Regions from separate parts of the Pedobacter sp. AC464 genome, predicted to be linked through region 1. Evidence: riboswitches for the same ligand, from Rfam matches in the RefSeq annotation. Region 1 holds a riboswitch; the other holds the start of a gene.

Region 1 (7,796 bases):
GCCGGCGCTCAGCCCATGCTTCTAAACCCTGACCAAAAAGCGCTATCCACTTCTGTTCGCCAATAGATTTTTTATAGTTAGCAACATCATATTGCACCGACGGTTGCGAAGTATAAGCTGCCGCGGCTACATCAGAAATATTATATTGTTTTAACGATGCTTTGATGGCTTGCTGATACAAATCTGCCGGGTTTTCCGTTGTAAATCCTCTTGCCGCTGCCTCTGCCCTATCAAAAAGTAATTCCGAATAGCTAAAAATTACAGCAGGCGCTTGTGGGGTTAAGAAGTATGCTCCAGGTTTTGATGTCTTCGCGAAACCTAAGATACTTGCTTCGGAGTTTGTTAAGCCATTCGGCACGCCGACATATTGTTCGGGCGTGGCCGTTTGAGTTTTACTCGCATAAACGGGAAGCCTTGGATCGCTAAGTGCAAATAATTTATCTACAATTGTTTTACTTATGCGATAATCATCTCTGGTTTCAAACAATGCACTAACTGGATTTTGTTGTGGCGAAGTTAAATAATTCAATTGTGCGTTGTCTGTATTATCACTGATAAACAAATCCCCGTCTGCCTTAATTTCATCTAAAACCGATTTTGCTTTTGCGGGCTCCTTGTCGGCAATCCTCAACGCAATGCGAAGTCGTAATGAGTTAGCAAATTTTTTCCACCTGGTGATATTTCCATTGTAGATAACATCGCCGCCAACAGCTTTTCCTGCAGGATCTAAAACATTTTTTGCGTTTTTTAAATCGTCCAGCAAACCGAAGTACACATCTTTTTGCTTATCATATGCGGGCGTTATAAACTGGCTTATTTTTCCGGCTTGCGAGTATGGTACATCCCCGTAAGCATCTGTTAATAACAAAAACACCCACGAACGCAAAACAAGCGCAACACCTTTATAATTAGGGTTTGCCTGTGCATCGCCCAACTCGATTATTTTGTTAAAAGCAGTAATGCTTTGCGAATAACCGGTAGACCAAAGCGAAGTAAAACTGCTGTTTGAAAATATAAAGCGATCTTCTTCCGTATATTGAATTTTAGACCAATGCTGAACAAACAGCAGGCTCGAATTCATGGTATTTGCCGTGCTCCAGTAAGCATCTGCGGTATTTTTTATTGCGCCAGTTAAGAGATAATCGGGCTGGGCATTTTCAGTTGCATTTGGGTTGATATTCACTTCATCCAACTCCTTACTACAAGATGAAATGGCAAAAGCGAAAATCGCCAATATATAAATTCTATAGTTTTTCATTTTCTTAAGAGTTAAAATTTAATGTTTAGGTTTAGTCCGTAACTGCGTGTGGTTGGGTTAGAAAGGCTTTCCAAGCCTTGGCCATTACCTGTGTTAAACGCTACTTCAGGGTCTATATCCTCAACATTTTTATGGATAATCCAAAGGTTTCGGCCGACAAGTGATACCGAAACGCCTTGCAGATTTAAAGGCTTTAACCATTTTGTTGGCAGGTTGTAACTCAGTTTTACCTCACGAAGTTTTACATAAGACGCATCGAAAATATTGGCTTCATCTATCGTTCTGAACGATTTATAATATTGTTGTGCAGGCAGTATTTTTTCATTTTTCTTACCATCAGCGCTCACGCCATCAAAAATAATACCGTCGTCGTAAACGGTTACGCCCGCCGGCGCAGTTCCCGTAAGCCGAACGGTTCCATTTGCTTTAACATTGCCAGGGTAATAATAGGAAATGCCACCATATTCTGCGGCCCTTCCAGGCAAGGTAGAGGCCAAAACGCCCGTATATGTTCCGGTAGCATATGTTCCGTTGTAAATTGATCCTCCAAAACTGGCATCAACCAAAACACCTAAGCTGAAAGCCTTGTAGCTAAAAGTATTGTAAATCCCACCAATCCAGTCGGGCGTATATTTTCCCAAAACCCTTTTGGTTGGATCGGCTTGTGGTGCTCCGGTTGCGTTTACAACGATATTTCCATTCGCATCTCTTAAAAAAGCATTTCCGTAAAGTGTTCCATAGGGTTGGCCAACAGCCGCGATAACCTGTGCCGAGTTAGAGGCAATTACATAATTCTGCAACAATCCGGCTGCATCCAACTCAACAACTTTACTCCGGTTTGCGGCATAATTTACATCGATATCCCATGTAAATTGCTTTTTAACGGGTGTTAGCCCCAACTGAACCTCAATCCCTTTGTTGTTAATTTTACCTGCATTTAAAAGTTTAGAACGAAACCCGGTTGCAGGACTAACATCAACACTTAAAATCTGGTCATAGCTATTTGTGTTGTATAAACTCAAATCTAAGCGTACTCTTTTCTTGAAAAACACCGCTTCGGCGCCTAGTTCGGTTGAGGTTGTTGTTTCGGGTTTGAGGTCTGGATTTAAATCCGTCGCAGAAGTTGTAAGTTGAGGACTTGAACCAAACGGTGCGCCAAAAACGTAGGTATTTACCGAGCGGTAAGGGTCGGCATCTTTACCAACCTTAGACCAGCCACCGCGAATTTTCGCATAATCTAAAAATGCGCCCTTAATATCGAAAGCCTCCGTAAGCACCAAACTTCCGTTAAAAGAAGGATAAAAGTAAGAACGGTTTTGAGCGGCCAATGTAGACGACCAATCGTTACGGGCGGTTATGTTGGCGAAAAGGTAGTTTCTAAATCCAACCTGTGCTGAGGCGTAAACGCTGTATGACTTTAGTTTGCTATAATTATTCGACGAAATTAACGGATCGCGGGAGTTGCTGAGCGAATACAAACCTGCAACAGCCAATCTTGGTGCGCTCTGGTCGTTTTGCTCTATGTATCGCGAGCGAATGTTACTTCCCAGCAAGCCTTCCAGAGAAAAATCAGAATTTAACTGCTTGTTTAAATTTAATGTGGCGTCGGTATTGTTCTCGTTTACGGTAAAACCATTTTCTGTATAGGAACCAAATGGCGTTCCGTTTGTACCATAAGCAACTCTAATTTTGCGTCTGTCGTTATAATAATCGGTACCTGAACGAAAATTAAATTCCAGTCCGTCGATAATTTTATAGTTTAAACCAAGACTCCCAATTAATCGGTTTCTGGCTTGCGAAACCGTATTTTCATATGCAACCCAATACGGATTGCTGTAGTAACTATTGTTCCAGTTAAAAGTATTACCATTTTCATCAAGGTAATTTTTTAGTTGATTGATGTCTACCTGGCGGCCAAACCAGGTAAACTGCAACATAGTACTCGTAGATCTGGAGCCGCCGGTTCCCGGAAGGTTATCGGCAGAAAGTTTGCTGTAATTGGCATTTGCCGTAATACTTAATTTTGGTGTTAACTTTAAGGTTGTATTTAAGGAGAAGTTGTTTTTCCCCTGACCGGAATTTGGAATTACACCAACCTGTTTAAGGTTATTATACGAAAGGCGATAATCGAATTTTTCGGAAGCATCAGCTATCGCGATGCCATTATTTAGTGCATAGCCGGTTTCAAAAAAATCTCTAACGTTATCAGGATGCGCCTCGAATGGCACTGCAACGCCTTTAGAAAAAAACTGGGGAATTAACTGTCCGTTAAGTTTTGGCCCCCAACTTTCGTCAACGCCGTCATTTACGCCTCCGCCCTTTCCATCAACATAACTAAACTTACCTTCAGAGCCCTGGCCAAATGCATTTTGATAATTTGGCAATGTTGCAATTGTTTCAATTACAGCGTTTGAGTTAAGTGTAATTCCGATTCCCTTTTTCGATTTTCCGGTTTTCGTCTTTATCAAGATAACACCTGCAGCGGCCCTTGAGCCATAAAGTGCTGCAGCATTAGGTCCTTTTAACACACTTATCGACTCGATGTTGTCGGCGTTTATATCCGAAATCGCATTTGCATAATCTCTGGCACCGCCTGAATTTAGCTGGGAATTATCAACCGGAACACCATCAACAACGAACAGTGGCTGGTTATTCCCCGAAATTGAGGTTTCACCACGAATGACTACTCTTGAGGAACCCATATCGCCCTGACTGTTTGTTACCCGCACACCAGCAACTTTTCCTGCGAGGGCGTTAACTAAATTTGATTCTTTTGCTTCTGCTAAATCCTGGCCTTTCAATTCCTGAACGGCATAACCTAATGATTTTTTTTGCCTGGAAATACCAAGCGCAGTTACCACAACTTCATCAAGTGCATTCTCACTGGCTTGAAGTGTTATGGAGAGTTGACCAGCATTCTTATTTACCTGTACCTCTTGGGTTTGGAAGCCAATGTAGGAGAAAACTAAAGTATTTTTATCGGCTGCGCTGATGGAGAAATTTCCCTTCACATCAGTAGCAACCACCGCCTTGGTTTCTTTAACCAAAACAGATACACCAGGAATACTTTCACCATCGGCCGACCTAACCGTTCCGGTTACATTTAAATTTTGAGCCAGAAGCTTTTGTGATAAAAAGAGCAGCAGTATTGTAATAGGGAGTTTAAATTTTTTAAACATAAAAGTTAATTAATGATTGATTAAAAAGAGTAAAAATTGGGCAAAGCAATTCCACGATGGTTAAAAACCTCCTTTTTTTTATGTTTAAAACATAAGATTTGGATGCCTCTTAGAAGCCTGAAAACACTTAAATATTTACAGGCATACACATTCGGAAAAACCGGCAGTGCATAAAATAACGTGAATGGTTAAGATTTTTTTCGTTTGTTTTTTCCATGTGATTGATTTTTTGTGAAAACAACTTATCAAAAAAGCTTCTCGAAAGAAAGCACTTCGTAAATCAGATCGCTCCACATAAATCGTAGAAAAAGCATTATACTGACTTAACTACCCGGCTAAATTGCCGGATGGAATTAGCACCATTTCTATTTTACCAGACGGTTGCTAAGGCTTCAAAGGGCCATTCCCTCCACCTTTCTTGATAAGTAATTTTAAAATAACTTCGGCAAAGATATAACTAATTATATTTACTCTATAGTTTTTATAGATTTTTTTATAAATATTTTTTCTTTGAAAAATACATGGGTATATTTGTCGACCGATTTAGTAGATTAAGTTGTCCCAAATGAAAAAAAAGATATTATATATTGCTTTAGCAATTGCCACAGTAAATTTCTCAGCCGTGTATGCTCAAACAAGTTTGGCATCTAGCGAAACAAAAACCAATAGAAAAAATAGTAAACAACCAGCAGCCTTTGCCGCAGAAGGTAACTGGCGGGGCGTGTTTAAAATAAAAGAAGGTCTTGAAATACCTTTCAATTTTGAAATTACGGAGCAAGCCGGTGTAAAAAAAATGTATTTCCGCAATGCCGAAGAGCGTTTTGAAGGCGGAACTGTAGTACAAAACGGAGATTCCATTTTTGTTAAGTTGGATCAGTTTGATAACGAGCTTGCTTTAGGTATAGAAAACAACAAGCTGAGTGGAATTTTGAGAAAACAAAACGGTTCTGCCCGGGCTACACAGGTTTTTGCAGAAAAGAAAAACTACCGCTTCGATACAAATGGAAAGGCCGCAGCAGCAGATTTTTCGGGCAGTTACGACGTTGTTTTTAAATCTCCGGATGGAAAAGAAGAAAAAACCGTTGGTCTGTTTAAGCAAACCGGAAATAAGCTAACCGGAACATTTTTAAGAATAACCGGCGATTCTCGCTATCTGGAAGGTGTTGTAGAAGGAAATGATTTTCAGTTATCAAGTTTTATTGGCTCCTCGCCTTCTTATTACAAAGGAACATTTAATCAAAACGGAACGCTAAACGGTGAGATTTTAGGTTTGAGAGGTTCACAGCCTTTTACAGGAATCAAAAATAAGGATGCAGCGCTTCCGGATGCTTACAAACTTACCTACCTAAAAGATGGTTATAAAACGCTCGATTTTTCTTTGCCAGATGTGAATGGAAAGAAAATTTCCTTAAAAGACGAGAAATACAAAAACAAGGTTGTTGTACTAACCATTACAGGCAGCTGGTGCCCGAATTGTATCGACGAAGCTGGTTTTATTGCACCATGGTATAAAGAAAATAAGAAGCGTGGCGTTGAGGTAATTGCTTTACACTATGAAAGACAGACTGATACCGACTATGTAAAAAAGGCACTTACCAATTTCAGAAACAGGTTTGGCATCGAGTATGATCAGGTTATTGCTGGCAAGGCCGATAAGCAGGCCGTGGCAGAATCATTACCAGCGCTGAATTCTTTCTTATCTTTCCCTACAACAATTATTATTGACAAAGCCGGAAATGTTGCGCAAATACATACCGGTTATAACGGACCAGCAACGGGAAAATATTACGATGAGTTTGTTAAAGAGTTTAACGAGGAAATAAATAGCCTGTTGGCAAAATAAAAATAGTGTTTACAAAGCAAAGGCATTTCAAATTGAAATGCCTTTGCTTTGTATTTATAACTTAAACTATCCTCGTGAAATTGATGTTAACCTTTGCTTTGCAAGCCCTGCCTCGCCATTTTAATGATTTCTCGGCTTGCTCTAAAAATGACGGTTCAAGTTTAATCCAATTAAATTTTTAGGCAAGATGGTGATGTAAATCCTCGATTTTTTCACAGCCAACCTGGTCCATTACCTGCTTCAGTTGCGTTTTTAAAATGCCAATGGTGTGGCTGCCACCATCGTGTCCTAAAGCGCCAACGCCGTACATAAAGGTACGGCCAAGAAACGTAAAATCGGCACCTGCTGCAATCGTTCGGGCAACATCCGGACCAGAACGAATTCCGCTATCCATCATTACTGTTAATTTATCTCTAAATTTAGGTGCTATCTGTGTAAGTGGTTTAATCGCCGATTGACCAGCATCGAGTTGTCTGCCTCCATGATTGGAAACAATAATTCCATCTAGTCCTAACTGTACAGCCATCTGCGCATCTTCCTCTGTGGCCACGCCTTTTAAAACTAATTTACCTTTCCATTTATCTCGAATCGTAGAAATTCTTTCTGCATTTAACCTGCCCGAAAAAGTTTTGTTCATATAAAGCCCCAGCTGTTTCATATTCAAACCTTTTGGCATATATGGCTTCATTGTTTCGAAAGCGGGTTGTCCGTGAAAGAGCGTTCGTAAAGCCCACTCAGGTCGGCCACAGATTTGCAGCATATTTCTAAGCGACATTTTCGGCGGCATAGCCAATCCGTTTCGGATGTCGCGGGGCCGAAAACCAAAACTTGGAACATCGCAAAGAATAACAAGTACCTTACAACCCGAAGCTTCTGCCCTATCAATAATATCGTCTTTAATTACATTTTCTGCAGGATGATACAACTGATACCAGGCATTTCCTTGTGTAATTTCCATAATGCGCTCGATAGAGGACGTGCTAACCGTGCTTAAGATGAATGGAATGTTGTGTTCAAAAGCAGCTTTTGCTAAAATTTCTGGTGCATTAGGCCAAATTAGTCCTTGCAAACCAACCGGCGCAATACCGAATGGCGCATCGTAAGTATGCCCGAAAAGGTTAGTTTTTAAAGAGGTTTCTTTAAAGTTTCTGATGTAAAACGGCAGTAATTCCAAAGCCCTGATTTCATCAGTATTGCGAAATAAGTTAACATCCTCGTTGCAACCGCCATCGAGGTATTCGAAAGCAAATCTTGGAATTTTAGATTTAGCTTTGTTTCTCAAATCATCAATCGATGGATAATTAGCATTATATTTCCAGCTCATTTGTGTTTATTTTAGAATTGCATACTGCGTTGTATCGCAGAATAATATTTTAATTGAATAATATCGCTTGGGGGCGGGTTTTTATTCCAGGAATCGTGAATAGATAAGGCCGTTCCGATTGCTGTTGCCTGAGAAACTGAAGAAGCATAAACCTCGATGTCAGGAATTGACGTGGCGAGAAGGTGCATATAA
Region 2 (7,796 bases), 810 kb from region 1:
TAAAATTTTTCCATTCCTCACCCATATCATATGCGTATGCATAATCGCCCTTTTTACCGAAAGTTCTATCGCCTATTAATACAATGGCATCCGTTTTTGCAAGCGGATCGGTTGTAAAATCGACTTCCTTTTTCCAATAGAATTTCAGGAGCACTTTGGCAAGGTTGTTCGACGTCCGGGAATGAGAGTCCAATTTCAGACTCTTTATTTCTTCAACAGGCACATCACTAAAAATGAATACAGAATTCACTGCTCCATCACTTCCTATACAATAATCGGCAACAATGTTTGCATTTGGCACCATTGGAATTGCAGCTACAGGCATTAAGCCCATATCTACTTCACCACTAATCACTTTAGCAGCACAATCTGATGGAATATCTAAACTTAAATCTATTTTGTTGCGGATATCCGAATGTTCGAGTCCGTATATAAATGCTTTGGTGTTGGTGTAAGCAACAGCCGATATTTTAATTTTATCCAATGTATTAAACTGTTATTTTCAATTAAGGCCATCAATTTATGGCACAAATGTTATCTCGTAACTAAGCCATCGAGGTGAACAGCACTATTAAATTCGACAACCGAAAATTTACCATCCTCAAAGCCCATTTTATATAAAACGGTATTTTGATGTGGAAACTCAGTCATTTCATTTAACGGCTTCCCAAGCAGAAGACAAAGAAAAACCCGCATTGCTCTGCCATGCATGCAAAGTAAAACTGTTTCTTCCTGCGGTCTGCCTGCCAAAACTTCCATGGGTTGTTTTAGGCGCTCATAAACATCCTGAACGCTTTCGCCTGCTTCAAAATGAGCTGTGTAGTCGCCATCCTGCCACGCCTGTAACATATCACGAAAAGCATCTCTTGAATCTTCAGTATTTGGTTTACCTTCCCAAACACCCCAGGCCAATTCATCCAAACCCGAAAGCTTTTCCCACGGAATCCCTGAATCAATGAATTTCTGAACGGTTTGCCAAGTTCTCTTTAAATCGGAAGTGTAAATTTTATCGAAGGAAACGTCTTTATATTTTTGATAAAAAGCTTCAGCCTGAGCTCTACCCGTATCATTTAAGTCAGAATTTATGCCTCTACCCTGTACTATTCCCTGTCTGTTCAGTTCTGTTTCGCCGTGGCGGATAATATAGATAAGCTTCATTTAATGTTTGTTTTTGGAATTTAAGAAGGATTAAATTTTGGCTAGGTACGAAAGTAACTGTCACAAAACCCACCATTCAAAATTTAATTTACAACGGGCAATTTATAATACGCAGGCTTCTTTTCTTCTTCAAAAACAACATGCTCAAAATCCGTAACTACATTATAAAGTGTATCACGTTCTATCGCTTTACGGCCAACATGCTTAATTAGGTTAACCAATTCGCGGGTGCTCATCGCTGGTGTTTGCTCTTCGGCGCCAGCCATAGAATAAATTTTCGTCGTATCATCTAATGTGCCGTCAATGTCGTCGACACCATAGTTTAGCGATAATTGCGCAGTTTCTCTACTTATCATCGCCCAGTAAGCTTTGATGTGGTCGAAATTATCCATATAAATACGGGCGATGGCATAATTTCTTAAGTCTTCAATTACAGACGATTCTGGTACATTGCTCATCTGATTATGTTGGTTCCGGAATTTCAACGGTATAAAGGTTTGAAAACCACCGGTTTTATCCTGAAGCGTCCTTAGTTTTTCCATATGATCTACGCGATGCCAGAACTGCTCAATATGACCATAAAGCATAGTGGCATTACTTCTCATACCCAAATTATGCCACTCTTCGTGTATCGCAAGCCATTGTTCACCTGTACACTTATCTTTAGCAATCTGTTCACGAATTTCGGGATGAAAAATCTCTGCACCACCGCCTGGCATAGATTGCAAACCTGCATCTTTCATCAATTTCATACCAGTAGCATAATCAATTTTAGCTTTTTTGAAAATATAATGGTATTCGACAGGCGTTAAGGCTTTTACATGTAAACCAGGGCGATGTTCTCTAATCGCAGTAAATAAAGCTGAGTAAAAAGCAACATCGTACTGCGGTAAAACGCCGCCAACAATGTGCACTTCTGTTACAGGCTCATCATCATATTTTTTAACAATATCGAGCATTTGCTCCATTGTTAACGCCCAACCCTCTTCCTTCTGTTTAATTAAACGCGAATACGAGCAGAATTTACAATCGTAAACACAAAGGTTTGTAGGTTCGAGGTGGAAATTACGATTGAAATAAGTTTTATCGCCATGCTTTTCCTCTCTGATGAAATTAGCTAAAACGCCCAGATAACCAAGCTCAGCGTGTTCGTAGAGGTAAACACCCTCGTCAAAACTAATTCTGTTTCTATTTAGGACTTTGTGCGCAATATTTAATAGTTCAGTTGATAATGATGTATCAGCTAATATTTTTTCAACCTGCTCAGTTGTATTCATTCCTGATTTATTTTCGACAAAAATACGACATTGAGGCGATTCGAAAATCATTTTCTTGTAACAAACAGCCATGATGCCGGAGATTCGGTAACCTTAAACGCTAAATTCATCTGGTGCATAGTCCAGTTGACTTCAAATTTGCCGGATATCCGGACTTGTAAGGGCTACGATTAAATTGAGCGGAATCTTTAGGCATAAAAAAAGCACCTCTGTACAGAAGTGCTTTAATATTAATTGTGTTTGTTAATTTCTAATTTACCGCCGGAGAAAAACTTAACACAATGTTAGCCGTTTTACCGCCGAATTCAATTGGTGATTTCAGCACCATGTTGCCTTTAGATAGCTGAGAAAGCACCAAACGATAGCCTTCAGTTACATTCTTAGCTTTATCACCTTCAAAAATTTTCTTGAATTGAAAAGTCTCTTCAGCTGGTGTGGCGGACCAGTAAATGGTTTGCATTACAGCGCCACAAGCACTTGATGCAGGCAAAGTGTAAGAGCCATTTCCGCTATTTGTTAATTTCCAGGTACTGCCCTGAAAGCATTTGTAAGATTTTTCGCCAAATAAACCTTGAACAGCCTGATCTGGCAATCCTTCTAAAGTGATATTGTTCAAAACCCAGGTGCCTGTAACGGTACCCCTGCCACCACTAATGCCGCTTGCAGCATTTTTTGTAGACGAACAACTTTGTAACATTACCAAAGTAGAACACGCTATTGCGATAGCTATAAATAATCTTTTCATTTTTGTTTAATTTAATTTTCGGGAAACTGGTTACATAAATCTTGCCAAAACAATTACGAACCTTAAATTAGCGGCAAATTATTAAATTGCATTCCCTTTAACCCGACTAAAATTTTACCGATAATGAAACCCGAAACCCTTGCTATCCACGCGTCTAATATTGTAAAAAGTACCACTGGTGATGTTACCTCGCCAATAAATTTATCTACAACTTTTTTCCGCGATGAAAATGGAGGTTATCCCGGCGGACATATGTATAGTAGGGTGAGTAACCCAAATCGGTCTGCTTTAGAAAACACCGTTGCTAAACTTGAGTATGGAGCAGCTGCTGCCGCCTTCGCTTCTGGTAATAATTGTGGAATGAGTTTATTTCAGGCGCTAAAACCGGGAAGCCATATCATAGCACCCGATGATATGTACTGGGGCATTAAAAAGCAACTGCTTACCATTTTTAACGAAACGCTAGAATTTGATTTTGTCGACCAAACCAATCTTGCGTTAATCGAAGCAAGCATAAAACCCAACACAGCCTTAATTTGGATTGAAACGCCCTCTAACCCTTTATTAAAAGTTACGGATATTGAGGCAATTTCCAGCATTGCAAAATCCAGAAACATCACTTTGGCGTGCGACAGTACTTTTGCTTCGCCAGTTTTACAGAATCCAATTTTGCTCGGTGCAGACATTGTAATGCATAGCAGCACAAAATATTTGGGCGGCCATAGCGATATTTTAGGTGGGATTTTAGTCTCTGCCAAACAGGATGCACTTTGGGAAAAAATTATAAACGTTCAGCAAACGGGCGGTGCCGTGCCTTCGCCTTTCGATTGTTTTTTACTTTGCAGAAGCATAAAAACCCTCGCCTATCGTATGAAAGGCCATTGCGAAAATGGAAAACAAGTTGCGCAGTATTTAGCTAAGCATCCAAAAGTTGAAGCGGTGTTTTACCCCGGACTGGAAACCCACCCGCAACATGAAATCGCAAAAAAACAAATGAAAGATTTTGGTGGAATGATGTCTTTTTTGGTTAAAGGCGATGTAGAGGCTACCAGTAAAGTAGTAAATGGTGTGCAACTATTTGCGCAGGCCACAAGTTTGGGTGGTGTAGAAAGTTTAATCGAGCACCGTTTTTCAGTTGAGGGTCCTGATAGCAAAACACCAAAAAATCTTTTACGGATTTCAGTTGGGTTGGAACATCCAGATGATATAATCGCTGATTTGGAGCAGGCACTCGGATAGAATTTGCGTATGCGGATGAGCGCTAGTTAAGCTTGGGCATCCATAAATGCGTAATCGTGAATTGCAAGAGCGCACTTAGCGCACATACAGACAAGAATTTTTGTGTTTAAACCCGATTGTAGCGACAGCCCCCCGATTTTTTTTCGGGGCTATAGCAAAAAGCGGGACTGCAATTGCCTAAGAATTACAATCCCGCTCATTTCCAAAACCTATTTTGGATTACAAACCGTTACTAACTTTGCTGAGTAATTCGCATTTAATGGCTCGTTTGTTTGTGCCAATCGCTGTGAACCTGTATTTGCCGGGCACGCGATATCGCCTGCTGCATCATAAACCACTTTGTTTCCATTCGCTAACAATTCTTTGGGCACATAAACCTGTACCTTTGTAACAGAATACCCTGCAGGAAAATAGCGGACATAATAGCCATCAGGATGCTTTGTCCATATGCCGCTCGGTACATCGGCCCTTGGCGGCGCCATGCCGGCAATTATTGCATATCGTTCCATATCGGCATAGGTGTAATTACCGGAAGAAACCAGTTGGCGGATGTTATTTTCGGCCTCGAAAACGGCCTTGATGCCTGATGGAAGCTGGTCTTTGGCTTTCTCCATCACATCAAACGGTAAAACACCCAAGGCTCCACCTTCTAATTGTGTTAACTGCTTTGGTGTTAAAAGTTTTAGTGCTGTAAGTTTCACGGTTCCGGCGTAATCGGCAAATTTTGTTCGGGCTATAATTGTCCACAACAAAATCTGGATATCATGTTGCTCAACATCCGGATGCTTTTCAGCACTCTTCAAAATTGACACAACAATTTCTTCTTTCGGACCCAGCACTGGTGCAAACATGTATCCATCGCCTTTTGAAGGCGCATAAGTCCCTGCTTTTAAACAGTAACTTTTATTTGTCATTTCATAAAAGCCTTCGCAAAGTACAAAACCACCTTCAGGATTTTTTGGTAATAAATACAATGGTTGAAATTTAGCGTTCGTGTTAAAGTCTGGCATTTTTTCACCGTCGCGATTTACATCCTCGAATGAGGTTGTAATGGCTGCTGGTTGCTTTAAAAATTTATCGACACCAAGTGCTTTTGCGCCCTGGGCAGTGCCAACTTTTAATAATTTGTCTTTTAAACCGCCGAACTGTGCCTGAGCTGTTAACCCTGAAAACGTAACAAGCAGAGCTAATGAGATAGATTTGATTTTTTCCATAATGATTAGATAGGTGATACAAACATAAAATTTTTAAGGTTAACTTTATGTTAGTTCATTATAGGTTTGCTGGTTAAAATTAATTGAGCTGATTTACAAGTGGTTCATAAAAATTCAAAATTTAATTTTGTTGTTTAAAATATAATTCAGACATTTGAAATATTATTTGGTGTAAAGCAAATAAAAGTCAATTCTTAAATCGGATTGATTTATAAAGAAGTGGCGAGAGACTGGCTCAATGACCCACTGGCAACCCTCAGAGAGAGAAGGTGCCAATTCCTGACCGGCTAACATGGTGTTATACGGAGATATAAATTATAAAGATGAAAACATTTAATCTTCAATCGCAAGGCGAACAAAATCAAAACCTTGAACGGGTAGAATATTCTTCTATTTTATTGATTTGCAATGATATGCAAGCGATTACTTGTATGCGCTGTTGCATGCAGTAAGTTAAAAATCTTCCCTTTTTGTTTATTTTTTTTAAACTGGAAGGTCCCGGGAAATCGGGATACGCCCAAGCTAGCATATAGGTTTCTGTAATTAAAAGTTTAACGGATGCCTGTTAAATTAAATATTTTATCATTTAACATTCAATTAATAAGAAAATGTCAACTACATATAAATTTGAAACTTTACAACTACACGCTGGCCAGGAAATAGACCCAACTACAGGTTCAAGAGCCGTTCCAATCTACCAAACAACATCATACGGCTTTAAAAATGCAGAGCACGGCGCTAATCTATTTGCATTAAAGGAGTTTGGGAACATTTACACACGCTTAATGAACCCAACAACCGATGTATTTGAAAAAAGAATTGCGGCATTAGAAGGGGGAATTGCGGCTTTGGTGGTAGCATCTGGGCAGGCAGCCCAATTTATTGCGTTACACAATATACTAGAGGCTGGCGACAGTATCGTATCATCATCGCATATTTATGGTGGAACTTACAACCAGTTTAAAGTTGCCTTTAAACGTTTAGGCATACAGGTTGATTTTGCCAACCCGGATGTTCCGGATGAATTTGAACAAAGCATTACAGGAAAAACTAAAGCAATTTACCTGGAAACGATTGGCAATCCGGCATTTAGTGTTCCCGATTTTGAAAAGATTGCTGCAATTGCCAAGAAATATGATATCCCTTTAATTGTAGACAATACTTTTGGCGCTGGGGGATATTTATTTAAACCCCTTGAGCATGGCGCAAACATTGTGGTAGAATCTGCCACAAAATGGATTGGCGGACATGGAACAAGTATTGGAGGCGTTATTGTTGATGGTGGTAACTACAATTGGGGCAATGGCAAGTTTCCTCAATTTACAGAACCTGCTGAAGGTTACCATGGTTTGGTTTTTAATGATGTTTTTGGAATTGGCGGCCCGTTTGGAAACATTCAGTTTATAATCAGGGCTCGGGTTGAAGGCTTGCGGGATTTAGGGCCGGCGCTTTCACCGTTCAATTCATTTCTTTTATTACAAGGTTTAGAAACTTTATCACTTCGCGTACAGCGCCATGTAGATAATGCTTTGGAATTGGCCATCTGGTTGGAAAATCATCCTTTGGTTAAAGAGGTTCATTATCCGGGCCTGGCGAGCAGCAAATACAATAGCCTGGCTAAAAAGTATTTAAGCAATGGTTTCGGCGGAGTCTTGTCATTCGAATTAAATGGAACCAAAGAAAGTGCTACACAGGTTATTGATAATTTAAAACTGGTTTCACACCTGGCTAACGTGGGTGATGCGAAAACGCTGATCATTCAGCCATCGGCCACTACGCACCAACAGCTAAGTGATACCGAACAATTAGCCGCGGGCGTAAAGCCAAACGCTTTAAGGGTTTCTGTTGGTATAGAGCATATCGATGATATTAAGGCAGATTTCGAACAAGCGTTTGCATCCATTGGCGCTCAAAGAACCGTCGGAAGTTTGCAATCCTAAAATCAATTATTACGAGAATACATATTATAATGAGCACATCAGCTACTTACAGTTATCCCAAACAATTCAAGCTAGAAAACGGAAAAAAAATCCGGAATCTAAAAATTGCCTATCAAACTTTTGGAAAATTAAATGCCGCTAAAGATAATGTGATTTGGGTGTGCCATGCATTAACTGCAAATGCCGATGTTTTTGAATGGTGGGAAGGTTTGTTCGGCCAAAA

The links. A riboswitch is a leader RNA that binds a small molecule or an ion and turns the genes downstream of it on or off. The one in region 1 is predicted to bind S-adenosylmethionine.
Region 2: linked by a shared signal. The riboswitch ahead of AC0IWT_RS03295 (O-acetylhomoserine aminocarboxypropyltransferase/cysteine synthase family protein) and the one ahead of AC0IWT_RS06885 (SusC/RagA family TonB-linked outer membrane protein) in region 1 are both predicted to bind S-adenosylmethionine.

What each region holds. Positions count from the first base shown of each region.
Region 1 covers NZ_CEEDBV010000001.1:1,591,680-1,599,475, forward strand. The annotation lists gene AC0IWT_RS06880 (SusD/RagB family nutrient-binding outer membrane lipoprotein) at 1-1,258, opposite strand, end outside; gene AC0IWT_RS06885 (SusC/RagA family TonB-linked outer membrane protein) at 1,270-4,437, opposite strand; SAM riboswitch class I at 4,758-4,865, opposite strand; gene AC0IWT_RS06890 (peroxiredoxin family protein) at 5,003-6,280, shown strand; gene AC0IWT_RS06895 (alpha-hydroxy acid oxidase) at 6,459-7,604, opposite strand; gene AC0IWT_RS06900 (FGGY-family carbohydrate kinase) at 7,616-7,796, opposite strand, start outside.
Region 2 covers NZ_CEEDBV010000001.1:781,850-789,645, reverse strand. The annotation lists gene AC0IWT_RS03325 (menaquinone biosynthetic enzyme MqnA/MqnD family protein) at 1-484, opposite strand, end outside; gene AC0IWT_RS03320 (histidine phosphatase family protein) at 535-1,158, opposite strand; gene mqnE (aminofutalosine synthase MqnE) at 1,242-2,435, opposite strand; gene AC0IWT_RS03310 (hypothetical protein) at 2,686-3,180, opposite strand; gene AC0IWT_RS03305 (trans-sulfuration enzyme family protein) at 3,304-4,419, shown strand; gene AC0IWT_RS03300 (hypothetical protein) at 4,629-5,633, opposite strand; SAM riboswitch class I at 5,840-5,950, shown strand; gene AC0IWT_RS03295 (O-acetylhomoserine aminocarboxypropyltransferase/cysteine synthase family protein) at 6,242-7,573, shown strand; gene AC0IWT_RS03290 (homoserine O-acetyltransferase family protein) at 7,603-7,796, shown strand, end outside.